Regions from separate parts of the Pseudomonas rhizosphaerae genome, predicted to be linked through region 1. Evidence: predicted binding sites of a transcription regulator. Region 1 holds the regulator's gene; the other holds the start of a gene.

The links. The regulator FliA, encoded in region 1, starts transcription of late flagellar genes. The targets are predictions, from matches to a motif close to CTAAAGTTTNNNNNNNNNNNGCCGNTAA.
Region 2: the regulator FliA is predicted to act here: its motif matches at 12,036-12,063, upstream of LT40_RS06795 (methyl-accepting chemotaxis protein).

The regions. Positions count from the first base shown of each region.
Region 1 covers NZ_CP009533.1:553,193-567,564, reverse strand. Annotated here, with positions in the region: gene LT40_RS02545 (chemotaxis protein CheW) at 1-748, opposite strand, end outside; gene LT40_RS02540 (ParA family protein) at 748-1,536, opposite strand; gene motD (flagellar motor protein MotD) at 1,567-2,475, opposite strand; gene LT40_RS02530 (flagellar motor protein) at 2,487-3,227, opposite strand; gene LT40_RS02525 (protein-glutamate methylesterase/protein-glutamine glutaminase) at 3,227-4,348, opposite strand; gene LT40_RS02520 (chemotaxis protein CheA) at 4,365-6,578, opposite strand; gene LT40_RS02515 (protein phosphatase CheZ) at 6,636-7,424, opposite strand; gene LT40_RS02510 (chemotaxis response regulator CheY) at 7,444-7,818, opposite strand; gene fliA (RNA polymerase sigma factor FliA) at 7,945-8,691, opposite strand; gene fleN (flagellar synthesis regulator FleN) at 8,685-9,518, opposite strand; gene flhF (flagellar biosynthesis GTPase FlhF) at 9,637-10,956, opposite strand; gene flhA (flagellar biosynthesis protein FlhA) at 10,968-13,097, opposite strand; gene flhB (flagellar biosynthesis protein FlhB) at 13,325-14,372, opposite strand, start outside.
Region 2 covers NZ_CP009533.1:1,501,173-1,516,159, reverse strand. Annotated here, with positions in the region: gene LT40_RS06860 (MerR family transcriptional regulator) at 1-303, opposite strand, end outside; gene LT40_RS06855 (MiaE family protein) at 447-1,052, opposite strand; gene tusA (sulfurtransferase TusA) at 1,140-1,385, opposite strand; gene rlmM (23S rRNA (cytidine(2498)-2'-O)-methyltransferase RlmM) at 1,528-2,592, opposite strand; gene acnA (aconitate hydratase AcnA) at 2,729-5,479, shown strand; gene LT40_RS06835 (PepSY-associated TM helix domain-containing protein) at 5,829-7,043, shown strand; gene LT40_RS06830 (hypothetical protein) at 7,040-7,579, shown strand; gene LT40_RS06825 (hypothetical protein) at 7,576-7,911, shown strand; gene LT40_RS06820 (DUF6162 family protein) at 7,908-8,471, shown strand; gene LT40_RS06815 (metal ABC transporter substrate-binding protein) at 8,498-9,427, shown strand; gene LT40_RS06810 (metal ABC transporter ATP-binding protein) at 9,424-10,173, shown strand; gene LT40_RS06805 (metal ABC transporter permease) at 10,173-11,072, shown strand; gene LT40_RS06800 (metal ABC transporter substrate-binding protein) at 11,073-11,951, shown strand; gene LT40_RS06795 (methyl-accepting chemotaxis protein) at 12,097-13,662, shown strand; gene LT40_RS06790 (alpha/beta family hydrolase) at 13,720-14,376, opposite strand; gene LT40_RS06785 (DUF6434 domain-containing protein) at 14,543-14,752, shown strand; gene yghX (YghX family hydrolase) at 14,837-14,987, shown strand, end outside.

The sequences.
Region 1 (14,372 bases):
ACATGTGTTCGATGACGGTTCCTGCCAGCCAGGGCCGCTGGCCGCGCTGGCTGCGCCACTTGATCTCGCTGGGATCCAGGCGCAACGAGCGGCTGACCTGATGCACGGCCAGGCCCCACTCGTAACCTTGCACCGAAATCACATACTGCAAACCCTGGCGAAAATCGTCGCGGTAGCGATCGGGCATGACCCAGCGCGCGGTATCGAGCACTTTGAGGTTGCCACTGTTGCTGGGCAGGATGCCGAGAAACCAGTCCGGTTGGCCGAACAGCGGCGTCAGGGTCTGACCGGCCAGCGCATAGATCGAGCCCAGGCACACCAGCGGAACCGCCAGGGTCAACCCGGCGACGTCGAACAGCAAGCACTCGAACGGCTCGTCGGCCCAACTGGGCCGGCCGTCGAGTGCGGCCAGCAGCGGCCGCGGGCCGGCGGCCGGCAGATGGACTTCGACCACGGGGGCGACCAGCGCGGGCTCGGCCTGCGGCTGTGGATCGGCAACGGGCGCGGGTGTCGACGTCTGCACCGGTGCTGGTATCAATGGCACCGGGCCTGGCAATGGTGATGGCTGCAGGCTGACGGCATCGCGTGCCTGCTCTTCGAGAACGGCAGCCTGGAACTCGTCGAGCCTGTCCAGGCCCAGATCGAGCTCATGTGCTTCGAACGCCTCGGTGGCTTCTTGCAACAGGCCGTCCAGGTAGGACTGCAACGCCACCTGGGGCCGCTGGGCAATGTCGACGGGACGGTTCATCAGGCTACCTGCGCGACGAGTTGTTGGGCCAGCAAATGCTTGAGCAAGGCACGATAGGCGACCACGCCACGGCTCTTGCCGTCGAAGCGCGAGGGTGTCTGTCCGGCCCGGCTGGCATCGCGCAGACGGGTGTCCACCGGGATGTACCCCGGCCATATGTGCTGCGGGTAGTCGTCGCGCAGGGTGCGCAAGGTGCTCAGCGAAGCCTGGGTACGACGGTCGAACAGGGTCGGGATGATGCTGTACGGCAGGGCCTGCCGGCGCGAACGGTTGATCATGGTCAAGGTACTGACCATGCGTTCCAGGCCTTTGACCGCCAAGTGCTCGGTCTGCACCGGAATCACCAGCTGCTGGCTGGCCGCCAATGCATTGACCATGAGCACGCCCAGCAACGGCGGGCTGTCGATCACCGCGTAGTCGAAATCCTGCCACAGTTGCGCCAGCGTCTTGGCGATCACCAGGCCCAGCCCGCTTTGCCCCGGTTGCTGGCGCTCCAGAGTGGCCAGTGCGGTACTCGACGGCAGCAGCGAGACATTGGCCTCACCGGTCGGCAGCAGCAGTTGCTGCGCCAGGCCTGCGGGCACGGCGCCCTTGTGCAGGAACAGGTCGAAACAGCTGTGGGCCAGCTCGTCCGGGTTGTGTCCGAAATAGCTGGTCATCGAACCGTGGGGATCGAGATCGACCACAACCACACGCTTGCCTGCCTCGGCCAGCAAACCCGCCAAGGCGATCGAGGTGGTGGTCTTGCCGACCCCGCCTTTCTGATTGGCTACTGCCCAGACTCTCATGATGGTGGTTCCCCTCGGTAAAACGGCGCACTACCGAGATAGTGAGGCTTCGGGTGATGGGCCGGGCGGCGGACTTTTGACAGAGCCAGCCGCCGACGGCACTGTTAGCGGCGTCAGTGCAGTTTGTGTGCCAGCCCGGCGCAACGCTGCATCCGGCTGCGCATTGGCGCTGCCTGAACTGGTGATGCTGCGACGCACATCAAGGTTGCGCGAGATCACCAGCACCACCCGACGGTTGCGCCCTCGCCCGTCGGCGGTGGCGTTGCTGGCCACGGGTTGGAATTCGCCATAGCCGACTGCGGCCATGCGCCGTGGATTGATCCCTTCCATGGCCATCATGCGCACGATGCTCGCCGCGCGAGCGGTCGACAGCTCCCAGTTGGTCGGGTACTGCGCCGTGCTGATGGGCAGGTTGTCGGTGAAACCCTCGACATGCACCGGGTTGTCGAACGGCTTGAGAATGGTCGCGACCTTGTCGACGATCGAGAACGCCATGTCGCTGGGCATGGCATCGCCGCTGCCGAACAGCAGGCTGGACTTGAGTTCGATCTCGATCCACAGCTCGTTGCCGCGCACGGTCAGTTGATCCGAAGCGATCAGGTCGCCGAATGCCTGGCGCACATCGTTGGCGATGGTCTGCAGCGGATCGACCGCTTCGTCGATGGCCGCCTGTGTTTGCTCGCTGTCAGTCACCAGAGGCTGCGCCGCACGCGTCGTCAAAGGTCGTTCCTCGCCAATCGGGATGGGCCTCATACTGCGGTCCGGATCGTTGAACACCCCGACCAATGCTTGCGAAAGCACCTTGTACTTGCCTTCATTGACCGACGAGATCGAATACATCACCACGAAGAACGCAAACAGCAAGGTAATGAAGTCGGCGTACGACACCAGCCAACGCTCGTGATTTTCCGGCTCTTCAATGCGTCGACGACGGGCCATGGCATGCTCTCCTAGTCGAGGTAGCCTTGCAGCTTCGTTTCGATGGAGCGCGGGTTCTCACCCTCGGCGATGGACAGCAAGCCTTCGAGCAGCATTTCCCGGTAGGCCGCCTGCCTCTGGGCCAGTGCCTTGAGCTTATGGGCCACGGGCAGTAACAGCAGGTTGGCGCTGGCCACGCCGTAGATCGTCGCCACGAACGCCACGGCGATGCCATTGCCCAGCTGGCTGGGGTCGGCCAGGTTGCCCATCACGTGGATCAACCCCATGACCGCGCCAATGATCCCGATGGTGGGCGCATAGCCGCCCATGCTTTCGAATACCTTGGCCGCATGCAGGTCACGGGTTTCACGGTTGTACAGATCGACTTCGAGAATGCTACGGATGGCGGCCGGCTCGGCGCCATCGACCAGCAGCTGCAAGCCCTTGCGGGCGTAGTCGTCGGGTTCCGCTTCGGCGCTGGCTTCCAGCCCCAGCAAACCTTCCTTGCGCGACACCAGGCTCCAGTTCACCACCCGATCGATACCGCCGGCCATGTCGATACGGGGCGGAAAGAGGATCCAGCGAACGTTGTGCAAGGCCCGCTTGAACGCGCTCATGGGTGACTGGATGAGTGCGGCAGCCAAGGTTCCACCGATCACGATCAGTGCCGCCGGACCGTTGAGCAGAGCCGACAGGTGACCACCCTCGAGAAAGTTGCCACCGATGATGGCGACGAACGCGAGGATGATCCCGATCAGGCTCAGTACATCCATCAGCCGCACGCCTCGACCAGGTGCCGACCGATATCGTCGAGGCTGTAGACGGCGTCGGCCAGGCCTGCCTTGACGATGGCCATGGGCATGCCATAGATGACGCAGCTCGCTTCGTCCTGGGCCCAGACCTGGCTGCCACCCTGCTTGAGCAGGCGCGCGCCTTCGCGACCGTCGGCGCCCATGCCGGTGAGTACCACCGCCAGCACCTTGTCACCGTAGGACTTGGCCGCCGAACCAAAGGTGATATCCACGCATGGCTTGTAGTTCAGCCGCTCGTCACCCGGGAGAATCTTCACCGCGCCGCGGCCGTCGATCATCATCTGCTTGCCACCGGGCGCCAGCAAGGCTAGCCCAGGACGCAGCACATCACCGTCTTCCGCTTCCTTGACGGTGATTCGGCACAGCTTGTCGAGCCGCTCGGCGAACGCTCGGGTGAACGCGGCCGGCATGTGCTGGACCAGGACGATGGGCGTCGGAAAATGAGCGGGCAGCTGGGTCAATACCCGCTGCAACGCCACTGGTCCGCCGGTGGAGGTACCGATAGCGACCAGCTTGTAGGGCTTGCGCCGCGGTGCCGCGCTGCTGGCCGTCGGCGCCGGAGCACGTGCCGGGGTGACTGGTGCCGGTGTGCGCGTCGGCGCTGCCCGCGAAGACACAGGAGCGGCGCTCGCCCCGGCTGCAGCCGTCGGCACTGGCGCGGCGACATGCGCGCCCAGTCGGCGGTTGCTACGCGACAGGGTGTGGACTTTCTCGCACAGCATCTGCTTGACCTTCTCGGGGTTGCGAGAAATGTCTTCGAAGTTCTTTGGCAGGTAATCCACGGCCCCTGCATCGAGGGCGTCGAGGGTCACTCGGGCGCCTTCGTGGGTCAGGGAGGAAAACATCAATACCGGGGTAGGACAGCGCTGCATGATATGACGCACGGCCGTGATGCCGTCCATCATCGGCATCTCGTAGTCCATGGTGATTACATCGGGCTTGAGTGCCTGGGCCTGGTCGATCGCTTCGCGGCCATTGGTGGCGGTCCCGACCACCTGGATGGTGGGGTCCGACGAAAGAATTTCCGAGACGCGGCGGCGGAAGAAACCAGAATCATCCACCACCAGGACCTTGACTGCCATAAACACTCCACTACGATCAGATACGCCGCGTGGCGTAGCGCTTGAGCATGCTCGGTACATCGAGGATCAAGGCGATTCGGCCGTCACCGGTGATGGTGGCGCCGGACATGCCGGGCGTGCCCTGCAGCATCTTGCCCAAGGGCTTGATCACCACTTCTTCCTGGCCAACCAATTGATCGACCACGAAGCCGATGCGCTGGGTGCCGACCGTGAGAATGACCACGTGCCCCTCGCCCTGCTCCTCGTGCGCGGCCGACTTGACCAGCCAGCGCTTGAGATAGAACAAGGGCAGTGCCTTGTCGCGCACGATGACCACTTCCTGACCGTCGACGACGTTGGTGCGCGAGAGGTCCAGGTGGAAGATCTCGTTGACGTTGACCAGCGGAAAAGCAAACGCCTGGTTGCCCAGCATCACCATCAGGGTGGGCATGATCGCCAAGGTCAACGGCACCTTGATGACAATCTTCGAACCCTGGTCCTTGGCCGAGAAAATGTTGATCGAGCCGTTGAGCTGGCTGATCTTGGTCTTGACCACGTCCATGCCGACGCCGCGGCCCGACACGTCGGAAATTTCCGTCTTGGTGGAGAAGCCCGGCGCGAAAATCAGGTTGTAGCAGTCGGATTCGCTGAGGCGGTCGGCCGCGTCGCGGTCCATCAGGCCCTTTTCCACGGCCTTGGCGCGCAGGACCGCAGGGTCCATGCCCTTGCCGTCGTCGCTGATCGACAACAGGATGTGGTCGCCTTCCTGCTCCGCCGACAACACCACGCGCCCGCCGCGCGCCTTGCCGTTGCGCTCGCGTTCCTCGGGCGTCTCGATGCCATGGTCGACGGCGTTGCGCACCAAGTGCACCAACGGGTCGGCCAGGGCTTCGACCAGATTCTTGTCCAGGTCGGTTTCTTCACCGACCAGCTCAAGGTTGATTTCCTTCTTCAATTGCCGGGCCAGGTCGCGGACCAGGCGCGGGAAGCGCCCGAAGACCTTCTTGATCGGCTGCATGCGGGTCTTCATGACCGCGGTCTGCAGGTCGGCCGTAACCACGTCCAGGTTGGACACCGCCTTGGACATGGCCTCGTCGCTGCTGTTGGAGCCCAGGCGTACCAGACGGTTACGCACCAGCACCAGCTCGCCCACCATGTTCATGATTTCGTCGAGGCGCGCAGTGTCGACCCTTACCGTCGTCTCGGCCTCGCTGGCGACCGGCTTCTCGGCCACCGGAGCACGCGCAGGCGCTGCCTCGGTCTTGCGCGGCGCCGCCACTGGCACGGCAGCGGCGGCAGCTACGGGCTGGGCGTCGGGCACGCTGGCGACATCGCTGAACTTGCCCTTGCCATGCAACTGGTCGAGCAGTGATTCGAATTCGTCGTCGGTGATCTGGTCGCTTTTCGGAGCCGGGACCTCGGCAGGCGGTTGCACCTTGACCGCTTCGGAGGTGAACGTGCCCTTGCCATGCAGCTGGTCGAGCAGCGCCTCGAACTCGTCGTCGGTGATCTCGTCGCCAGGTGCGGCGGGCGTGCTGGAAACCGGTGCCGCACTGGCAGGTCCAGATCCAGGCGCAGCCTCGGACGTCACGGTCGGTGCCAGCGCATCGACCGCGAACTGACCCTTGCCGTGCAACTGATCGAGCAGCGATTCGAATTCGTCGTCGGTGATCTCGTCACTGGCCGCGCCATCGCGTGCAACAGCGGCAGCGATCGGCGTTGCGGCCTGCGCCTTGGCTGCGTTCAGCGAATCGAGCAGTTGCTCGAATTCGTCGTCGGTGATGTCTTCGCTGGGCGTTGCAGCCGGCGCGGCGACCGGCACCGGCACCGCCACGGGCGCTGCTGGAGGTGCAACGACAGCTGCCGGTTCGGCCAGACGCGCAAGGGCATCGAGCAACTGCGGACTGGCCGGCGTGACCGGGGCGCGCTCACGCACCTCGGAGAACATGCCGTTGACCGCGTCAAGTGCTTCGAGCACCACGTCCATGAGTTCGGAATCGACCCGGCGCTCACCTTTGCGCAAGATGTCGAAGACGTTCTCGGCGATGTGGCAGCACTCCACCAGCTCGTTGAGCTGGAGGAAGCCGGCGCCGCCTTTTACAGTGTGAAAACCGCGAAAAATTGCATTGAGCAAGTCGGCATCATCGGGACGGCTTTCCAGCTCGACCAGTTGTTCGGACAGTTGCTCGAGAATTTCGCCGGCCTCTACCAGGAAATCCTGAAGGATTTCTTCGTCGGCGCCGAAGCTCATGTGGATGCTCCCTGGAGTACGTGATTAACGGTCAACACAGTCGGGCGAGGCGTCGGCCTAGAAGCCCAGACTGGACAGCAGATCGTCGACATCGTCCTGACCGGATACGACGTCTTCACGTTTATCGGCATGGATCTGCGGACCTTCACCCTTGGCGGGATGTTTTTCTTGATCTTTTTCGGCACGCAGCTGTTCGTGGTCATGCTGGATGCCGGCGAAGCGATCAACCTGGCTGGCCATCAGGACCAGTTTGAGCAGGTTGCTCTCCACTTCGGTGACCAGCGCAGTGACGCGCTTGATGACCTGGCCGGTGAGGTCTTGGTAGTCCTGGGCCAGGACAATATCGTTCAGGTGGCTGGCCACTTCCCGATTGCCCTGCTCGCTGCGGGTCAGAAACCCGTCGACCCGGCGCGCCAGTTCGCGAAACTCGTCGGCGGCCACTTCACGGCGCATGAAGCGCTGCCAGTCGACGCTCAAGGCGCTGGCCTCGGCACTCAAGGTGTTGAGCACCGGCGTGCTCTGCTCGACCAGGTCCATCGTCCGGTTGGCCGCGCTCTCGGTCAGGCGCACCACATACGACAAGCGTTCGGTCGCATCGGTGATCTGCGAAACTTCTTCGGCCTGGGGAATGTTCGGATCGATCTGGAAACTGACGATGGCGCTGTGCAGCTCGCGCGTCAGCTTGCCCACTTCCTGGTACAGGCCGCGGTCGCGGGTCTGGTTCAGCTCGTGGATCAATTGCACCGCTTCACCGAACCGGCCTTTTTCAAGGCTGTCCACCAGCTCCACGGCGTGTTTCTTCAGGGTCGACTCGAAGTCCCCCAATGTGCTTTGTTTGTGATCCATTGCGCCCCCGTTGCAGAATTCAGCTATTGACGCGCTCGAAAATCTTTTCGATTTTTTCTTTCAGCACTTGCGCAGTGAAAGGCTTGACCACATACCCGTTGACCCCGGCCTGGGCGGCTTCGATGATCTGCTCGCGCTTGGCTTCGGCGGTCACCATGAGCACCGGCAGGTGCTTGAGGCGATCGTCGGCACGCACCTGGCGCAGCAGGTCGATGCCGGACATGCCGGGCATGTTCCAGTCGGTGACGAGGAAATCGAAGTTACCGCTGAGCAGCATCGGCAAGGCCGTGTTGCCATCATCGGCCTCGGCGGTGTTGGTGAAGCCCAGGTCACGCAGCAGATTCTTGATGATGCGCCGCATCGTCGAGAAATCGTCGACGATGAGGATTTTCATGTTCTTGTCCAATTAGACCTCCAGCAGTCTTGAACACGCCCAGCCCCTGGACGTGCATAACAATCGAATCCGATTACATCCACTACCACTGCAGACCAGCCCCGAACGCTTGGGAAACCCAGTACTTCAGCGTGCCCGCCACTCCCCCAGGCGCCCGCGCAGTCGCGCGGCGCACTGGCTGTGCAGCTGGCTGACGCGCGACTCGCTGACACCCAGTACCTCGCCGATTTCCTTGAGGTTCAGCTCTTCGTCGTAATACAGCGACAAGACCAGCTTTTCCCGCTCGGGCAGGTTGGCGATGGCCTCGGCCAGCGCGCCCTGGAAGCGCTCGTCCTCCAGATCCCGCGAAGGCTCCAGCGAACCGCTGGCGCCGTCTTCGTGCAGGCCCTCGTGCTCGCCGTCCTGCAGCAGGTCGTCGAAACTGAACAAGCGACTGCCCAGGGTATCGTTCAGGATCCCGTAGTAATCATCCAGACTCAGATTGAGTTCGGCCGCAATCTCGTGATCTTTAGCGTCGCGGCCGGTTTTCGATTCAATTCGTCGAATGGCGTCGCTGACCATGCGCGTATTGCGGTGTACCGAACGCGGCGCCCAGTCACCCTTGCGCACTTCGTCGAGCATCGCGCCGCGGATACGAATGCCGGCATAGGTCTCGAAACTGGCGCCCTTGCTCGAATCGTATTTGGTCGAGACCTCCAGCAGGCCGATCATGCCGGCCTGGATCAGGTCTTCCACCTGCACGCTGGCCGGCAGTCGCGCCAGCAGGTGATAGGCGATGCGCTTGACCAGCGGTGCGTATTGCTCGATCAGCTGATGCTGCTGCGAGTCGCGCGACGCCTTGCTGTACATACGGTATCCGCTGGCGCTCATGATACGGGCCCTGCACTGGTTTGCTGCACCAGGCGTTCGACGAAGAACTCCAGGTGGCCGCGGGGATTGGCCGGCAACGGCCAGGTGTCTACCTTCTGCGCGATGGCCTTGAAGGCCAGCGAGCATTTGGAGCGGGGAAATGCCTCGTAGACGGCGCGCTGCTTCTGTACGGCCTTGCGCACCGACTCGTCGTACGGCACGGCGCCGACGTACTGCAGGGCAACGTCGAGGAAGCGATCGGTCACCTTGGTCAGCTTGGCGAACAGGTTGCGCCCTTCCTGAGGGCTCTGCGCCATGTTGGCCAGGACCCGGAAACGGTTCATGCCGTAGTCGCGGTTGAGCAGCTTGATCAGGGCGTAGGCGTCAGTGATCGAGGTGGGCTCGTCGCACACCACCAGCAGGACTTCCTGGGCCGCGCGGACGAAGCTGACCACCGAATCGCCGATGCCGGCGGCCGTGTCGATGATCAGCACGTCGAGGTTGTCGCCCACATCGCTGAAGGCCTGGATCAGACCGGCATGCTGGGCCGGGGTCAGGTGGACCATGCTCTGGGTGCCGGAAGCCGCCGGCACGACGCGGATTCCGCCAGGGCCCTGCAACATCACGTCGCGCAGTTCGCAGCGGCCTTCGATCACATCCGCCAGGGTGCGCTTGGGGGTCAGGCCCAACAACACGTCGACGTTGGCCAGGCCAAGGTCGGCGTCCAGCAACATGACCCGGCGGCCGAGCTCGGCCAACGCCAGGGACAAGTTCACTGACACATTAGTCTTGCCGACGCCACCTTTGCCGCCGGTCACCGCGATCACCTGTACGGGATGCATGCTGCCCATGTTCGTTCTTTACCTTGTCTAGACCGAGGCCACACCAGTGGCTGCCAGTTCGATTGCTCGAGTATTTCCTGGCAACCCTACGATGCAGGAAGATTGTGCTTGCCTAACGTTCTTCACCTCAGCCAACTCGCTTGTCGGGGCTGTGGTAGAGCCCTGCGAACATATCGGCCATGGCCTCTTCGCTGGGCTCTTCTTGCATTTGCACGCTGACCGCGCGGCTGACCAACTGGTGCCGGCGCGGCAAATGCAAGTCGTCGGGGATGCGCGGCCCATCGGTGAGATAGGCAATCGGCAGTTCCTGACTGATGGCCAGGCTCAGCACTTCGCCGAGACAGGCCGTTTCATCGAGTTTGGTCAGGATGCACCCGGCCAGACCGCAACGTTTGTAACTGTGGTAAGCCGCGGTGAGTACCTGCTTCTGGCTGGTGGTTGCCAGCACCAGGTAGTTGCGGGCGTTGATCCCACGCCCGGCCAGGCTCTCGAGCTGCATGCGCAGTGCCGGATCGCTGGCTTGCAGGCCAGCGGTGTCGATCAACACCACGCGCTTGCGCAGCAGGGGTTCCAGCGCCTGTACCAATGACTGGCCCGGATCGACCTGAGTCACCGAAACATTGAGAATACGGCCCAGGGTCTTGAGCTGCTCCTGGGCACCGATGCGAAAACTGTCCATGCTCACCAGCGCCACGCTCTGGGAGCCGTACTTGAGCACATAGCGCGCTGCCAGCTTGGCCAGGGTGGTGGTCTTGCCCATGCCGGCAGGACCGACCATGGCGATCACGCCGCCTTCTTCGAGCGGTTCGACTTCCGGCGTGCGAATCATACGCGCCAAGTGCGCCAGCAGCATGCGCCATGCCTGCCGGGGCTCATGAATTTCACTGGTCAGGTTCAACAGTTCGCGAGCGATCGGGCCGGACAGGCCGATGCGCTGCAAGCGACGCCACAGATTGGCCTGCGCTGGCTTGCTGCCCTGCAGTTGGCTCCAGGCCAGAGAGCCCAGCTGCACTTCGAGCAGCTGACGCAGGCCGTTGAGTTCCGAACGCATGGAATCGAACAGGCGCTGGTCGACGGCAGGCTGTGGCGCCGGCGCGGCCTGGGCACGCACGGGCTCTTCGCGACGCGGTTCCACCAGCGGCTCGGCGGCGGTCAGCGGCAGGCCGGCAACCAGTTGACGGTTGGTGGCCGCATCGGTTTCGCCGCGGGTGCTCAGCTCGGCCTGGGCAGACACGATGCGCGACTGGGTCTTGCGCAGCTCTTCTTCCAACTCGAGGTTGGGCACGCGCGGCGCCAGGGCCGACAGCTTGTAGTCCAGCGCAGCGGTCAGCTCGACGCCGCCAGCGATGCGACGGTTGCCAATGATGGCAGCGTCGGCACCCAGCTCATCGCGGACCAATTTCATGGCCTGACGCATGTCGGCGGCGAAAAATCGCTTCACTTGCATAACCCACTACCTCAGCCGTTGGGCCCTACTGTCGCAACGATGGTGACTTGCTTGTTATCAGGGATTTCCTGATAGGCCAGTACATGAAGGTTGGGGATCGCCAGGCGCCCGAAGCGCGAGAGCATCGCGCGGACCGGACCGGCCACCAGCAGTATCACCGGTTGGCCCTGCATCTCCTGCCGCTGCGCCGCATCGATCAAGGATCGTTGCAGCTTCTCCGCCATGCTCGGTTCCAGCAAAACGCCTTCTTCCTGACCCTGACCAGCCTTCTGCAGACTATTGAGCAATATCTGTTCCAACCTTGGCTCCAAGGTGATAACTGGCAGCTCAGACTCAATGCCTACAATGCTTTGCACGATTGCGCGGGACAAACCGACCCTGACCGCCTGAACCAGAGCGGCGGTATCTTGACTCCGGTGACCATTGTTGGCGATGGCTTCGGCGATGCTGCGGATATCCCGCACAGGCACCTGTTCGGCCAGCAACGCCTGCAACACCTTGAGCAGCGAAGACAGCGAAAGGATACCCGGAACCAGCTCTTCAGCCAGCTTTGGCGAGCCTTTTGCCAGCACTTGCAGCAATTGCTGGACCTCTTCGTGACCGATCAACTCGTGGGCGTGCTTCTGCAAGATCTGGTTCAAGTGCGTGGCCACTACCGTACTGGCATCGACCACGGTGTAGCCCAGCGACTGGGCCTGGCTGCGCAGGTTGACATCGATCCACACCGCGTCCAGACCAAACGCCGGATCTTTGGCGGTGATGCCGTTGAGCGATCCGAACACCTGACCAGGGTTGATCGCCAGCTCTCGGTCCGGGTAGATCTCGGCTTCGGCGAGAATCACCCCCATGAGCGTCAAACGATAGGCGCTGGGCGCCAGGTCGAGGTTGTCGCGGATATGGACGGTGGGCATCAGGAAGCCCAGGTCCTGGGACAGCTTCTTGCGTACACCCTTGATCCGCGCCAGGAGTTGGCCACCCTGGTTGCGATCCACCAGAGGAATCAGGCGATAGCCGACTTCCAGGCCGATCATGTCGATGGGCGTCACGTCGTCCCAGCCCAGCTCCTTGGTTTCCTGGGTGCGCGTCGGCGACGGCAGCAGTTCCTGTTGACGCTGCACTTCGGCCAGGGCCAGCTCCTTGACGTCGTTCTGCTTTTTCCACAGCAGGTAGGCCGCGCCACCGGCGACGGCACCCAGGGTGATGAAGGCCACGTGGGGCATGCCGGGCACCAGGCCCATGATGACCATCAGCGCGCCAGAGACGGCCAGCGCCTTGGGCGAAGCGAACATCTGCCGCTGGATCTGCTTGCCCATTTCCTCGGAGCCCGAGGCGCGGGTCACCATGATCGCCGCTGCGGTAGAGAGCAGCAGCGAGGGCAATTGCGCTACCAGACCATCACCGATGGTCAACAGGGCATAGACTTTGCCCGCCTCGGCGAACGGCATGTTGTGCTGCAGCATCCCGACCAGGATGCCGCCGATGAGGTTGATGAACAGAATCAGCAGACCGGCGATGGCGTCGCCGCGGACGAACTTGCTGGCACCGTCCATGGAACCGTAGAACTCGGCTTCGGCGGCCACTTCGCTGCGGCGGGCCTTGGCCTGGTTCTGATCGATGAGGCCGGCGTTGAGGTCGGCGTCGATGGCCATCTGCTTGCCGGGCATGGCATCCAGGGTGAAACGCGCGCTCACTTCCGAGATGCGCCCGGCGCCCTTGGTGACCACCACGAAGTTGATGATCATGAGGATGGCGAACACCACGATACCAACGATGTAGTTACCGCCGATCACCACTTCGCCGAACGCCTGGACCACCTTGCCCGCAGCGGCGTGACCTTCCTGGCCGTGGAGCATGATGACCCGCGTCGACGCTACGTTGAGTGCCAGGCGCAGCAGCGTGGCCACCAGCAGGATGGTGGGGAACACGGCAAAATCCAGCGGCCGCATGGCGTAGACGCACACCAGCAGAACGACGATGGACAAGGCGATGTTGAAGGTGAAGAAGACGTCGAGCAGCAGTGCCGGGATCGGCAGCATCATCATCGCCAGCATCACCAGCAACAGCAGCGGCACCCCGAGGTTGCCGCGGCCCAGGCCAACGATGTTGCTACGAGCGGTGTTGATTAATTGAGAGCGATCCACCGGCATTCCCCACTTCCCCAAGCGAACTTTTGACGCGCGAGGCGTCCTGCCAGGGGGCAGTGCAAGAAGGGGTCCAACTTTTGTTGGAGGGGGTTAAAGATTATTGGGGGGCTGCCGAGATGGAGTAAATCCCTTCTATCGGAGGCGCAGCCTTCGCGGCCAATGACCGCTCCCACAAGGGGGGCATCTGTGGGAGCGGTCATCGGCCGCGAAAAGTCCGACACGCACTAGCTGTCTCGCTGCAAATCCGGTGGGATCGGCAGGTCATGCAGCGGATCCGGCCGCTTGCCTCGCCCCGCCTGGTATTGGCGAATCTGGTAGACATAAGCCAGCACCTGGGCCACCGCCAGGTACAACCCTGCCGGAATCTGCTGCTCGATCTCCGTGGAATAGAAGATCGAGCGCGCCAATGCCGGCGATTCCAGCACCTGGATACGGTGCTCGTTGCCGATCTCGCGAATCTTCAAGGCAATGAAGTCCGAGCCCTTGGCCAGCAGCACCGGCGCATTGCCTTTCTCCGGGTCGTATTTGAGCGCCACTGCGTAGTGGGTCGGGTTAGTGATGATCACGTCCGCCTCGGGAATGGCCGTCATCATCCGTCGCTGGGACATCTCGCGTTGCAACTGGCGCACCCGGCCCTTCACCTCGGGCCGGCCTTCGGAATCCTTGTGCTCGTCCTTGACCTCCTGCTTGGTCATCATCAGCTTCTGCTTGCTGCTGTACAGCTGGAACGGCACGTCCACGGCGGCAATCAACGCCAGCCCGCACGACATCCACAGGGCGCTCCACCCCACCAGCTGCACGCTGTGGATGATCGCCATTTCCAGTGGCTCGTTGGCAATGGCCAGCAAGGCGGGACGGTCCTTGGCCAGCACCACGATGGCCACGATGAGAATGATGGCGAACTTGGCCAGCGCCTTCAGCAACTCGGTCAGCGCGTGCATGGAGAACATGCGCTTGAGTCCGGCGGCCGGGTTCATGCGGCTGAACTTGGGTGCCATGGAACTGGCCGCGAACAACCAACCGCCGAGCGCGACCGGGCCGATCAACGCCGCCAGCAGCATCGTCACCAGAATCGGCTGGGTGGCCAGGATCGCCACCTTGCCCGACTGCAGCAGAAAGATGCCCATGTAGCGTTCGTCGAGCAGCACCTCGCGACTCAAGGTGAAGTTGCTGCGCATCAGTTCGAGCAGGCTCTGCGCCAGGTGGCCGCCGAACGCCAGCAGCGCGCCGCACCCGGCGACCATCACCGCCAGGGTGTTGAGCTCCTTGGAA
Region 2 (14,987 bases), 950 kb from region 1:
ATCAAGCATCTGTTGCTGCAACTGCGCCCGACGCTCGGCGATTTTCTCCAGGAACCGGTCGAGCTGCTTGCGGTTGCCCGAGGGGTCGTACATATCGATGAGTTCCTTGCACTCGGCCAGGGAAAACCCGATGCGCTTGCCGCGCAGGATCAACTTCATCGCCACCAGATCACGAGCCGAATAGACCCTTTCCTGGCCCCGACGCGTCGGCGTGACCATGCCCTGCTCCTCGTAGAAGCGCAGGGTCCTGGGCGTTACGTCGAGCAGTTGGGAAACTTCGGAGATGCTGTAGAGAGTGCTCACGTCGACCTGATCCTGGTTGCTTTACGTTAACGTAAACGTCAACTACAGGTCTGTCAACTCGTGCACTGGCAACGTGCTCAAGCCATGGGTATGACGTGGGAGATAGTCAGATGCGGCGCAACACTTGCGCCGCAGAAGCGCAGTCAGGCGAAGGCAGGCACACCGCTGTGAAAACGAAATTCCGCATCGGGGCTTTCGATCAGTTCCGCCTCGGCCACGCGGACCTTGTCGACGGTGCGGGCAATGTCGGCGGCGTCGCCGTACTGGTGGGCGAGCTTCAGGTAGCCTTGGTAGTGCCGGGCTTCGCTCATGAGCAGACCGTTATAGAAAGTACCCAATTCTTCGTCCAGATGGGGCACCAGGGCTGCGAAACGCTCGCAGCTGCGCGCCTCGATGAAGGCGCCGACCACCAGGGTGTCGACCAGCTTGACCGGTTCGTGATTGCGCACCTGCTTGCGCAGCGCCGAGGCGTAGCGGCCCGCCGACAACGGCTGCAGCTCGATCTTGCGGCGCTTCATCAGGCGCAGAACCTGTTCATGATGGACCAGCTCTTCGCGCGCCAGTCGCGACATCATGTTGATCAGGTCGGCATGGGTGCAGTACTTGGCAATCAGGCTCAGGGCCGTGGACGCTGCCTTGAACTCGCAGTTCTTGTGGTCGATCAGCAGCGTGTGCTGGTCGGCCAGCGCGGCCTGGACCCAGGCATCGGGCGTGGGGCAGCCGAGAAAGGCGTGAATTTCAGACAACATGGCCAGGCACCTGGAAAAAAGGGAGCGATTATACCCAGCTCGCCAGCCACTGGGTATGTGCGCGCCGCGGTTGATCTGCGAAGGCGATCAGTCGCTTTTCTTGCGGATCCAATAACGGTAGGTACCGCCTTCTTCGTCCTGCTGGACCAGCTCATGGCCCAGGAATACGCAGAACTTGGGGATGTCGCGACGGGTCGAGGGGTCGGTGGCAATGACTTCGAGCAGGCCGCCGGCGGGCAAGTCGCGCACGTGCTGGTGCAGCATCATCACCGGTTCCGGACAGCTCAGGCCAGTGGCATCCAGGGTACGGTCGGCAGACAGGATTTGGTTCATGCAAAGCTCCAGGTCAAGCGGGCGTTCGAGCCGCCATTCATTCAAGCAGCCGGTCATTCAAGCAGCCATTCATTCAACCATTGTAGCGCCGACAGACAAGCCGAACGCCGTGTGCGACCCCAGGCCGCGGTGCCTGCTTGGATCAGCGCTTGCCGCCGTCGAGCCGACGCAGGTGGCAGGTAACTTCCTCGCGGTCATGGTACAGCTGCTTGCAGCCGACCTGGACCTTGATGCCACGGGCCTTGAAGCCCTCCTCGATACGCTCGAGCAATCGGCGCACTTCGGCATAGCGCTGCTTCATCGGCAGCTTCAGATTGACCACCGCTTCGCGGCAGAGGTTCTCGCCCAGCCAGGTTTCCAGCAAGGCGGCGTTGCGGGCCGGCTTTTCGACGATGTCGCAGACCATCCAGTCCACGGTCTGCTTGGGTTTGTAGGTGAAGCCATCGGCCATCAGGTGAGTGACCAGGCCGGTGTCCATCAAGCTCTGTGCCATCGGGCCGTTGTCGATGGCGGTGACCAGCATGCCACGGCGTACCAACTGGTAGGTCCAGCCGCCAGGCGCAGCACCCAGGTCCACACCGGTCATGTCGCCGTGCAGGCGCTCGTCCCACTGCTCGCGGGGGATGAAGTGGTGCCAGGCCTCTTCCAGCTTCAAGGTCGAGCGGCTGGGCGCTTCGCGGGGAAATTTCAGGCGCGGGATACCCATGGGCCACATGGCGAAATTGCCCGCGTCGGCCACCCCGAGAAAGACCTCGCGCCCGCTCTTGAAGGTCAGCAGCAGCCGCGGCAGGTCGGGATCGTCCACCAGCTTGCCGGCACCGAGCAAGGCCTTGCGCAGCGGGGCCTCGAATTTCTTGCAGAAGTTCGACAGTTCCTTGCCATCGTTGGTGTCGAGCACTTCCAGCCACAGGCTGCCGCAGACCGGGTAGGCCGCCAGGTGTTCGAGCACAACGCTGATGCGGTCGGTTTCGGGCAACTGCACGAAATCGCCGCGCGCCCATTGCCGGGGAAATATCAAGTCACTAAACCGCAACGCGCTCATCAGCCGTGCCGGACCAGCCGGCTCGTGGCAGATGAATTCGGCGCAGGCGGTCTGCGGCTTGGCCTTGGCATAGCCGGCAACCCCCAGCCGTGCGGCGTGTTCAGCGATCTCCGAGCAGACCTCGCCTTCGAAGCCAGGGCGGCAATGCATAAACAACGTATTCATAAAGAGACTTTCACTGCCAGGGGCCGAAATCGGCGCATGATAAAGGAAATCGGAACCCTGGGCATGCACTGGAAGTCCTCACTGAAAGAACCTGATTATCCAGCCCGTGCCGTGCGGGCCCGAAAAGGAGCTACCCATGCCCTCCCTCGATAGCCTGAAAAGCCTGAATACCCTGGACGTCGCCGGCACGTCCTATCATTACTTCAGCCTGCCCGAAGCCGCCAAGAGCCTGGGCGACCTGCAGCAACTGCCGATGTCGCTCAAGGTGCTGCTGGAAAACCTGCTGCGCTGGGAAGACGGCAAGACCGTCACTGGCGAAGACCTGCGCGCCCTCGCCGACTGGCTGCATGAGCGCCGCTCCGACCGCGAGATCCAGTACCGCCCGGCGCGCGTGTTGATGCAGGACTTCACCGGCGTACCGGCCGTGGTCGACCTGGCTGCCATGCGCGCCGCCGTGGCCAAGGCCGGTGGCGACCCGCAACGCATCAATCCGCTCTCGCCCGTGGACCTGGTGATCGACCACTCGGTGATGGTCGACCACTACGCCAGTGGCGAGGCGTTCGAAGAAAACGTCGACATCGAGATGCAGCGCAACGGCGAGCGCTACGCGTTCCTGCGCTGGGGCCAGAGTGCATTCGACAACTTCAGCGTGGTGCCACCGGGTACCGGCATCTGCCACCAGGTCAACTTGGAATACCTGGGGCGCACCGTCTGGACCAAAGAGGAAGAAGGTCGCACCTACGCCTTCCCCGACACCCTGGTAGGCACCGACTCACACACCACCATGATCAACGGCCTGGGCGTGCTGGGTTGGGGCGTTGGCGGGATCGAGGCGGAAGCAGCCATGCTCGGCCAGCCGGTGTCGATGCTGATTCCCGAGGTCATCGGCTTCAAGCTCACCGGCAAGCTCAAGGAAGGCATCACCGCCACCGACCTGGTGCTGACCGTGACCCAGATGCTGCGCAAGAAAGGCGTGGTCGGCAAGTTCGTCGAATTCTACGGTGACGGGCTGGCCGATCTGCCTCTGGCGGACCGGGCGACCATTGCCAACATGGCGCCAGAGTACGGTGCGACCTGCGGCTTCTTTCCGGTAGACGACGTGACCTTGGGCTATCTGCGCCTGTCCGGTCGGCCGGAAGCCACTGTCCAGTTGGTCGAGGCTTACTGCAAGGCCCAGGGCATGTGGCGCCTGCCTGGCCAGGAGCCGGTCTTCAGCGACACCCTGGCATTGGACATGGGTGAGGTGGAGGCCAGCCTGGCCGGGCCCAAGCGTCCCCAGGACCGGGTGGCACTGCCAAAAGTCAGCGCAGCATTCAACGACTTCATCAGCTTGCAGCTCAAGCCGACCAAAAAGGAAGAAGGCCGCCTGGAAAGCGAAGGTGGCGGCGGCGTCGCTGTCGGCAATGCCGACCAGACCGAGGGCGCGCCCTACACCTGGCGTGGCCAGACGCACAATCTGCAACACGGGGCGGTGGTCATCGCCGCCATTACCTCGTGCACCAACACGTCCAACCCCAGCGTGATGATGGCGGCCGGCCTGGTGGCCAAGAAAGCGGTCGAAAAAGGCCTGACCACCAAACCCTGGGTGAAAACTTCGCTGGCACCCGGCTCCAAGGTGGTGACCGACTACTACAAGGCGGCAGGCCTGACCCAGTACCTGGATACCCTGGGCTTCGCCTTGGTCGGTTACGGCTGCACCACTTGCATCGGCAACTCGGGGCCGCTCGACGAGCCTATCGAGCAGGCCATCCAGAGCGCCGACCTGACCGTGGCATCGGTGCTTTCGGGCAACCGCAACTTCGAGGGCCGGGTCCACCCGCTGGTGAAGACCAACTGGTTGGCATCGCCGCCCCTGGTCGTCGCCTATGCGCTGGCCGGTAGCGTGCGCAGCGACATCAGCAGCGAACCGTTGGGTACTGGCACTGACGGCCAACCAGTCTATCTGCGTGACATCTGGCCTACCCAGCAGGAAATCGCCGACGCGGTGGCCAAGGTCGATACGGCCATGTTCCACAAGGAGTATGCCGAGGTCTTCGCCGGCGATGCGCAGTGGCAGGCCATCGAAGTACCGCAGGCGCCGACCTATGTCTGGCAGGCGGATTCGACCTACATCCAGCATCCGCCATTCTTCGAAGACATCGCCGGGCCTGCGCCAGTGATCGCCGACGTGCAGGGTGCCCGCATCCTGGCGTTGCTGGGCGATTCGGTCACCACTGACCACATCTCCCCTGCCGGCAACATCAAGGCTGACAGTCCGGCTGGACGTTACCTGCGCGACAAGGGCGTAGAGCCGCGGGACTTCAACTCTTACGGTTCGCGCCGTGGCAACCATGAAGTGATGATGCGCGGCACCTTCGCCAACATCCGGATCCGCAATGAAATGCTCGGTGGCGAAGAAGGCGGCAACACGCTGTACATCCCGACGGACGAAAAGCTGCCGATCTACGATGCGGCCATGCGCTACCAGGAGGCGGGTACACCGCTGGTGGTCATCGCCGGTCAGGAATACGGGACCGGCTCGAGTCGCGACTGGGCGGCCAAGGGCACCAACCTGCTCGGTGTGAAAGCCGTGGTGGCCGAGAGCTTCGAACGCATCCACCGTTCCAACCTGGTCGGCATGGGCGTACTGCCGCTGCAGTTCACCAACGGCCAGAGCCGCAAGAGCCTGGGCCTGACCGGACGCGAGACCCTGGACATCGTCGGCTTGAGCGGTGCCCGGATCCAACCTCACATGCGCCTGGACCTGCACATCCGTCGCGAAGACGGCCAGCAGGAAACCGTCGAGTTGTTGTGCCGGATCGACACCCTCAACGAAGTGGAATATTTCCGCTCCGGCGGGATCTTGCATTATGTGCTGCGCCAGTTGATCGGTAACCCGGTGGTGTAAGGTCGTTTCATCCGCACAGCCCTTGCGCCGTCGCAACCCCTGCCGTCGCAACCCCTGTAGCAGCGGCGCGAGCCGCGTTCAGCCTCGCCGCGATTGTGCAGGTTTACTGCGGGGGCTGATGACGCGGCTTGCGCCGCTGCTACAGGGGGTGGATGCCTACCCGAAGGTGGTACTTCGTCACATTTGAAACATTCAGTTTCAAATAAACGCACCTGCAACTCATTTGGTTCTTGTTCTCATTCTTGTTTATCCAGTGCAATAGCCGCCATCCAAATCCGTGGCCACCTGTTCGCTGGCGCCGTACCTTGCCCGTCAGGCAACCGGCTTCTCGAATCGAGAACGTTTTCCAATGTCGAAGAAATCCCGCTCGAAAATCTGGTTCCTCGTGCACAGCTGGTTGGCCCTGCCGATCTGGTTCTTCGTGCTGATCGTGTGCGTGACCGGCACCCTGGCCGTGGTGAGCACCGAAATCATGTGGCTGATCAACCCGGAAATGCGCGCCAACAAGCCGTCCGACGATGCCCAGCCATTGAATTACGACCAGTTGATGACCGCCATCCAGCGCGACCACCCCGAATTACGCGTCAGCAACCTGACCCACCCGGATGGCGACTACTTCGCGGTCAACGCCAGCGTCACCTACCCGGACGGCCGCTCGCCAACGGTCTACGTGAACCCCTACACCGGCGTCTTGCAGGGCGTAAGCCCGGCGTTCGACTTCCCGGCCTTCACCCGTGCCTTGCATGGCTGGTGGCTGGTGCCCTTCACCAACGGTTTCTCGTGGGGCTGGTACCTGGTGTCGTTCCTGGGGCTGCCCCTGCTGGTGTCGCTGATCACCGGTTTGGTGGTCTACAAGAAGTTCTGGAAAGGCTTCCTCAAGCCCACCCTGCGCCTGAACCAGGGGGCACGAGTGTTCTGGGGCGACTTTCACCGCCTCAGCGGCATCTGGTCGATCTGGTTCATCGCGGTGATCGCCATCACCGGCGTATGGTTCCTGATCCGCGCGATCCTCTACGACAACCAGATCAGCATCTCCAGCTATTCGCCGGTTACCTCGGTGATCGCGCGGGCCGACGTACCGTTGGTGGCCAATGGCACCCCGGCGCCGATGATTCCGGTCGAGCAGGCCATCGCCGTGGTCAAGCAACAGGTGCCGGGGCTGGATGCCAGCTACGTGTCGCTGCCTTTGAATGCCTACAGCCCGATGGAAGTCGGCGGGCGCAGCTGGTATCCACTGATGTACCAGACCGCCAGCATCAACCCCTACACCGGACAATTGATCAGCTCACACCTGCTCGGCGACCGCAATGCCCTGGAATTCGTCACCGAGTCCATGCGCCCTCTGCACACCGGTGATTTCGGTGGCCTGTGGATCAAGCTGATCTGGGCCTTCTTCGGCCTGCTGCTGAGCATGATGGTGCTCAGCGGCCTGATGATCTGGAGCAAACGCACCGCTTTGGCCACTGCCCAGGCGTTCAAGCGCACCAGCCGCCAGGACACCGCACAGATGCCCGCCGGGAATCTGCGTCCTATTGCCCACAAAACCGCGGAGCGCAGCCTGTGAGCCGAGTCATCAGTGCCCCTTTGCCGTCGCCCCTGTCGCGTTTCTGGCGCAAGTGGCGGTTCCATATCAATGTGCTGCTGGTGCTCATCCCGCTGAGCTTCATGCCTCACTATTTCGCCGAGAACGCCAGGGATCGCGGTGACAGTGGTTTGGGCGAACGCACCGTGGGCGACATCGCGGTCGGTCCCTGGAGCCTGACCCTGGCCGAGCGCCGCATCGAAGGCCCCACCGCCGAAAGCGGCCAGGACATCAAGTACTTCACCGCTGCCCTGTGCAAGCGCTGCATCGACCAGGTCAAGGCCACCTACCTGCGCATCGGCAAACCGCGCAGCCTGCGGGCTGCGGGCGTGATCTTCTTCGGCAGTGGCTACCGCATGTTCGCCGGCTTGCCGGTGCCGGTAAAAACCGAGGCCGATGCTCAGCTGTGGATCACCATGGAAGGCTGGGACGGCTCCATGCACCAAACCTCCATTCCATTGAGCCAGGCGTCACCGGCAACGGTGTCCTGGCTGAACCGTCAAGGAACCCAACCATGACCCGCGTTTCATTCATCCGCTGGCCTGCCCTGGTGCTCGGGCTGCTCGCCGCTGCCTGCAGCAGCGTCGCCCTGGCCCACAACCCCATGTGCGAATGCAAGCAGATCGACGACCAGCAGATTCGCTGTACCGGAGGATTTTCCGATGGCAGCGGCGCGCCGGGGGTCACCCTGGACGTGGTCGGCTATGACGAAAGCATTCTGGTGCCCGGCAAGCTGGGCAGCGATTCGACCGTGACCTTCAAGCGCCCCGATGCCGAGTTCTATGTGCTGTTCGATGCCGGCCCAGGCCATGTCGTCGAGATCGACCAAGCCGACATCGAGGCACCATGAGCACGCCCGTCACCCACATCGTCCGCCCTGCCGGGGCGGGCCATGAAACGCTGTACGTCGGCCTGCTCTGCCTGTTCATCCTGCTGGCTGCCGCCGGTGTGGTGAGCTGGCATGGGGTCAGCCACGAAGCGGTGGCCGTACCGTCGCATCAGCTCGATGCGCGGCGCGACCTGAGCGCCGCCGAGCAGGGTATCTATGCCGACCTGCGCGTGACCCTGGACGAGGTGCGCCTGCTCGCCGAAGAACAGCCCGAACCCGTGACGCCTGCGCAGTTGGCCCGCGAAGGCTTCGCGCCATTCGCCCAGGACGCCAGCTCGGTCAGCCGCGGCAGCCATGCATGGAACATGGTCCAGCACTCCTACGTGGGCCTGAGCCAGGCGCCCGAGGTGGCTGGCTCGTTCCTGCTGCGGGTGAACGGCCCCGACGCGGATGTATGGATCAATCGCGCTCCTTCCGCCAGCGCACCCTCGCAGATGGATGACAAGACGCTCGCCGACGCAGGCTGGCAACAGGTCATCGCCCAGTTCGACACCGGTGTCACCCGCCAGCATCGCCATTGAATACGCCCTCTTCCCCAGGATTTTCCATGCCCAGATCTATCGCCCGCCGTCCGTTGCTGCGACTTGTGTCCGTCGCAGTCCTGGGCACACTGCTCAGCACCGCCGCCTGGGCCGCCGACGGCAAACCGCTGCGCATCGGCATCACTCTGCACCCCTACTACAGCTACGTGGCGAACATCGTCGGCGACAAGGCTGAAGTCGTGCCGTTGATCCCGGCCGGATTCAACCCCCACGCCTATGAGCCACGGGCCGACGACATCAAGCGCATCGGCAGCCTGGACGTGATCGTGCTCAACGGCGTCGGCCATGACGACTTCGCCGACCGCATGATCGATGCCAGCGAAAAGCCCGACATCGCCGTGATCGAGGCCAACGCCGACGTGCCGCTGCTGGCGGCCACCGGGACCATGGCCCGCGGCGCCGGCAAGGTGGTCAACCCGCACACCTTCCTGTCCATCAGCGCCTCCATCGCCCAGGTCAACAACATTGCCCGCGAGCTGGGCAAGCTCGACCCGGACAACGCCAAGTTCTACACCGCCAATGCCCGAGCCTACGGCAAGCGCCTGCGCACGTTGCGTGCCGATGCCCTGGCCAAGCTGACCCAGGCGCCCAATGCCGAGCTGCGCGTGGCAACCGTGCATGCCGCCTACGATTACCTGCTGCGCGAGTTCGGCCTGGAAGTCACCGCAGTGGTCGAACCCGCCCACGGCATCGAGCCAAGCCCCAGCCAGTTGAAAAAGACCATCGATCAACTGCGCGCACTGGACGTCAAGGTGATCTTCTCGGAAATGGATTTTCCCTCGACCTATGTCGAAACCATCCAGCGCGAATCGGGGGTCAAGATGTACCCGCTCTCGCATATCTCCTATGGCGAATACAGCGCCGACAAGTATGAGAAGGAAATGGGCGGCAACCTCGACACCGTGGTCCGGGCGATCCAGGAGGCCGGCGCATGACCGCGGCCGAACCCCTGGCCCTGGCCCGCAGCGGGCCTGCCATCGATTTCGCCCAGGTAGGCCTGGTGCTGGGCCGCACGCTGATTCTCGACGACGTCAGCTTCCGTGTGGCCAGTGGCAGCGTGCATGCGCTGGTCGGGCCCAACGGCGGCGGCAAGAGCTCGCTGATCAAGACCTTGCTGGGGCAAATGCCCCACCGTGGGCAGCTCAGCCTGCAATGGCCGGGCGATCCCGGCGTGATCGGCTACGTGCCCCAGGCGCTGGAGTTCGACCGTGGCCTGCCGATGACGGTCGACGATTTCATGGCCGCCATGTGCCAGCGTCGACCGGCCTTTCTTGGCTTGTCCAGGCACTATGCCGGCGCTATCGGCGAAGCACTGGAGCGCGTCGGCATGCAGGACAAGCGCAAGCGGCGCATGGGCGCGCTGTCGGGCGGTGAACGCCAGCGTGTGCTGCTGGCGCAGGGCCTGATCCCGGCGCCGCAACTGCTGATTCTCGACGAACCGATGTCGGCGCTGGACGAGGCCGGCATCCAGGTGTTCGAGCGTCTGCTGCTGGACTGGCAGCAGGCTGGCATCACCGTGATGTGGATCGAGCATGACCTGGAAGCCGTCAAGCGTCTGGCCGACCGGGTCACCGGGCTCAACCGCCGCGTGCTGTTCGACGCCACACCGGCCGAGGCACTCACACCGGACCGACTGCTGACGCTGTTCTCCACCCATCCCCGCGCCGGAGGCCTCGCCTGATGGACTACGAACAGTTTCGCCTGGCCATCCAGGGCCTGGCTTCGGACGGCTACTTGCCCGCCGCCTTGGCCTACGGCTTCGTGGTCAATGCCTTGATCGCCGGTTTGCTGATCGGCCCGGTGCTGGGCGGCCTGGGAACGCTGGTGGTGGTCAAGCGCTTCGCGTTCTTTTCCGAAGCGGTGGGCCATGCCGCACTGACCGGCGTGGCCATCGGCATCCTGCTCGGCGAGCCCTACACCGGGCCCTACGGCAGCCTGTTCGGCTACTGCCTGTTGTTCGGCATCGTGCTCAATTACCTGCGTAACCGCACCGGCCTGGCGCCGGACACCCTGATCGGCGTGTTCCTCTCGGTATCGCTGGCACTGGGCGCCAGCCTGCTGCTGACCCTGGCCGGCAAGATCAACGTACACATCCTCGAGAACGTGCTGTTCGGCTCGGTCCTCACGGTGAACGGCAACGACCTGCTGGTACTGGCCGTGGTCGGTGCGCTGGTGTTGAGCCTGAGCCTGCCGCTGTACAACCGCATCATGCTGGCCAGCTTCAACCCGCAGCTGGCTGCCGTTCGCGGCGTGCCGGTGAAAGCGCTGGACTACCTGTTCGTGATCCTGGTGACGCTGATCACCGTAGCGGCGGTCAAGGTCATCGGCGCGATCCTGGTCGGTGCCCTGCTGGTGATTCCGGCCGCGGCGGCGCGGCTCCTGAGCCAATCGCTGAAGGGATTCTTCTGGATCTCGGTGCTCATTGCCACGCTCAGCACGCTGTGCGGGATCCTGCTGCCAATTCTCTTCGACCTGCCGGTACCGTCCGGCGCTGCCATCATCCTGGTTGCAGGCGTGGCCTTCGCCCTGGCCGCCATCGCCCGCGGCACCTTGCCCAGCCTCAAAGGGAACATCGGATAAATGCCTATTCTGCGCAAACTGACAGCGGCCCTGACCCTGTGTGCGGTGCTCGCCCCCGCAGCCCTGGCGGCGGAGCCCGTGAAAGTCCTCGCCAGCCTGCCGATCACCTACGGTCTGGGCCAGCTGTTGCTCAAGGACAGCGGCGTGCAGCTGGAGCGTGCAGCCGCAGCCAACCTGCCTGGCTCCCGGCAGAATGCCTATTTCACCGGGCGCGGCGCGGAGGCCCTGGCAGGTCTGGCCGGATCCGCCGATGCCGTGATCGGCTTGCGTTCGCTGTGGCCCGACGATTCCCTGTACCCGCTGGCGCGCCGTAGCAACATTCGTATCGTCGAGATCGACGCGGCGCGCCCGGTCGATGGCGTGCTGCCCGGTATTGCCGTACAGCCGGGCGTCGGCGGCCTGAACAGCCAGCCGTGGTTGTCGAGCAACAACATGGGGCGCATGGCCGATGTCATGGCCGCCGACCTGGTGCGTCTGGCACCGGCCGCCAAGCCGCGCATCGATGCCAACCTGGCGGCGCTCAAGCAGCAATTGCTCAAGCTCAGCGCCGACAGCGAGGCCCGCCTGGCCAAGGCCGACAATGTCAGCGTGGTCAGCCTCAGCGACCGGTTCGCCTACCTTGCGGCCGGTCTCAACCTGGACACGGTGGCCACCCAGGCGCTCACCGACGAGCAATGGGATGCCGCGCAACTGGAGCACCTGAGCGCGACCCTCAAGGACAACGACGTCGCCCTGGTCATCGACCACCGCCAGCCGCCCGAAGCGGTCAAGTCGGCAATCACCGCTGCGGGCAGCAAGCTGTTGGTGCTGGCCGAAGAAAGCGACGACCCGATCGCCGACCTGCAAGCGCACATGAACGCCGTCATCCAGGCCCTCTGACCTCCCCCAAGCCAGGGGCGAAGCAAGAGCTTCGTCCGTGGCCGTGGCACTCAAGCCCCCCACCCTGCTGCCGTCCAAATTCCATTCAACCTTTTCCCGACTTGGCCGAGAACCTGTCAAAGCCCCACGGAATGAATGGACACTCATGCGTAACAATCAGCCTATCACTCAGCGCGAACGGACTTTCCCTGCCCAGCAGCGCCTGATTTCTACGACCGACACCCAAGGAATGATCACCTACTGCAATGATGCGTTCGTGGAGATCAGCGGGTTCACCCGCGAGCAACTGATTCGTGCGCCGCACAACACCGTGCGCCATCCGGACGTGCCGCCAGCGGTGTTCGAACACATGTGGGTGAACCTGCGCCAGGGCTTGCCATGGATGGGCATCGTCAAGAACCGCTGCGAGAACGGCGATTATTACTGGGTCAACGCCTACGTCACCCCGGTGCTGGAAAACAAGCAGGTAGTGGGTTACGAATCGGTTCGGATCAAGCCGACGGCCGAGCAGATCCGCCGCGCCCAATCGCTCTATGAACGTTTGAACAACGGCAAGTCGGCGGTACCCGGTCGCGATCGCTGGATCCCGGTGCTGCAGAACTGGGTACCCTTCATTCTGGTGAGCCAGGTCGGCTTCATGATCGGCACCTGGCTGGACACCTCGTGGGGCTTCGCCCTGGCCGCCGGCCTGTCGATTCCACTGGGCCTGATGGGCCTGAGCTGGCAGCAGCGCGGCATCAAGCGCCTGCTCAAGCTGGCCGACCAGACCACCTCCGATCCGCTCATCGCGCAGATGTACACCGACAGCCGCGGCGCCCAGGCGCGCCTGGAAATGGCGATTCTCAGCCAGGAAGCACGCCTCAAGACCTGCCTCACCCGCCTGCAGGACACCGCCGAGCACCTGACCGGCCAGGCCCGGCAGTCGGACGCCCTGGCCCACCAGAGCTCCCAAGGCCTGGAGCGCCAGCGCCTGGAAACCGAGCAGGTGGCTGCGGCAGTGAACCAGATGGCGGCCACCACCCAGGAAGTCGCCAGCCACGTGCAGCGCACCGCCGACGCCACCCAGGAGGCCAACCGCCTGACCAGCCGCGGCCGCGACATCGCCGGCGAAACCCGCGAGGCGATCCAGCGCCTGTCGGTGGTGGTGGGCGAAACCGGACAGACCGTGACGCAACTGGCCAAGGACAGCGACGAAATCGGCGGGGTGGTCGATGTGATCAAGGGCATCGCCGACCAGACCAACCTGTTGGCACTCAACGCGGCCATCGAGGCCGCGCGTGCTGGCGAGATGGGCCGCGGCTTCGCCGTGGTCGCCGACGAGGTCCGCCAGCTGGCGCAGCGTACCAGTGAGTCGACCGGGCAGATCCACGGGCTCATCGCCAAGCTGCAACAGACCGCCAACAATGCCGTGCAGACCATGGATGCCGGTCACCGGCAGGCCGAAGATGGCGTGGCCCGTGTGCTGGAGGCGGACCGCGCATTGATCGGCATCAGCGAGGCAGTCGCCAACATCACCGACATGACCACGCAGATCGCCGCCGCTACCGAAGAGCAAAGCGCGGTGGCCGAAGAGATCAGTCGCAACATCACCACCATCTCGCACCTGGCCGATGAAACCAGCGAACAGGCGCAGAACTCGGCACTGCTCAGCGAAGCACTGACCAAGACCGCCAACAGCCAGTACTCGCTGGTGGAGCGCTTCAACCGCTGATCGGCCTCTGGATTCGCGGCGCCGCCTGCACGGCGGCACGCGAATCAGGACAGCTCTTCAGGACAGAAAGGCCACGATCCGGTCGGCAGCGGTTTCAAGGTGCTGATCATGGGTGAACCCCGACGCCTTCAGAGGCTTGAGGTCGTGGTCAGCCGCGCTGAGCCAGTACACTTCGATCTCCTCCGACAGCTCATAGCCTGCCACTGTCTTGCAGTTACCCAGCGCATCGCGTTCGCCCTGGATGATCAGGGTCGGCGTGCGCAGATCGGCCAGGTGCTCGACGCGCGGTTTCTCCGGTTTGCCCGCTGCATAGAACGGATAGCCCAGGCACACCAGTGCATCGGCGCCCAATTCGTCCGCCAGCAGGCTGGCCATGCGTCCGCCCATGGATTTGCCCCCTATTGCCAGGGTCCCGGTCACCAGTGGACGCACCAGCGCATAGGCCTGTCGCCAGCTTTCCAGCAAACTTGCCTGGGGGCTGGGTGGGCGTTTGCTGCCACCGCTGCGGCGTTGGGCCATGTAGGGAAACTCGAAGCGCACCACACTGACACCGCCGGCCGCCAGACGCTCGGCCATGGCGTTCATGAACGGGCTGTCCATGGGCGCGCCGGCGCCGTGCGCCAGGATCAGGCACGGCGCCTGCGCGCCGGTTTGCGCCGGGTTCCACAGCCAGCCGTTGTCTTGCATGCGTTGGGTCCACTGGTCTTCGCTCATCAGCCTTCCATCGGTGTTTGGCACTATTGACGATTTCCGAACTCTGAGGCAAAACGTGGCACAGGAACAGTGCTAGGTGCACGATGGCGGTACACTGAGTCATCATGCGCGGCACCACCGTGTGGCACTCCCACCGCCCCCCTCTTTTCGCGAAGGATAGCGATTCATGAATTTCGACTGGCACAGCGCGCCGATCACCCGCTACACCCCACTGGACCGAGGCTATCGCAATACCCAGAACGTGCGGCGCTTCCTGACCGAAGCCTGCGGTCCCAGCTTCCATTTCGACCGGGCCTTCATGGCCTGGCTCAAGAGTGGCGAAGCCAAGACGATGGGCCAGGTTGCAGATCACTGGAAGCTGATGCATCGGCGCTGACGCATGAAGCGGTGGCCGGGTGGCAAAACGCTGCTTTAATGAGTGCAACCCTCAACGCCCAGTGTCCTGCGACAGGAGTACCCGATGGATCGCCTCAGTGCCAAAGACTTCTCCCCCGAACTGCTCGATCTGTACGACTTCTACGCTCACGGCAAGATCAACCGACGTGAGTTCCTCGACCGCGCGGCCCTGTTCACCTTCGGCGGCCTGACCGCTGGTGCCTTGCTGGCCAGCC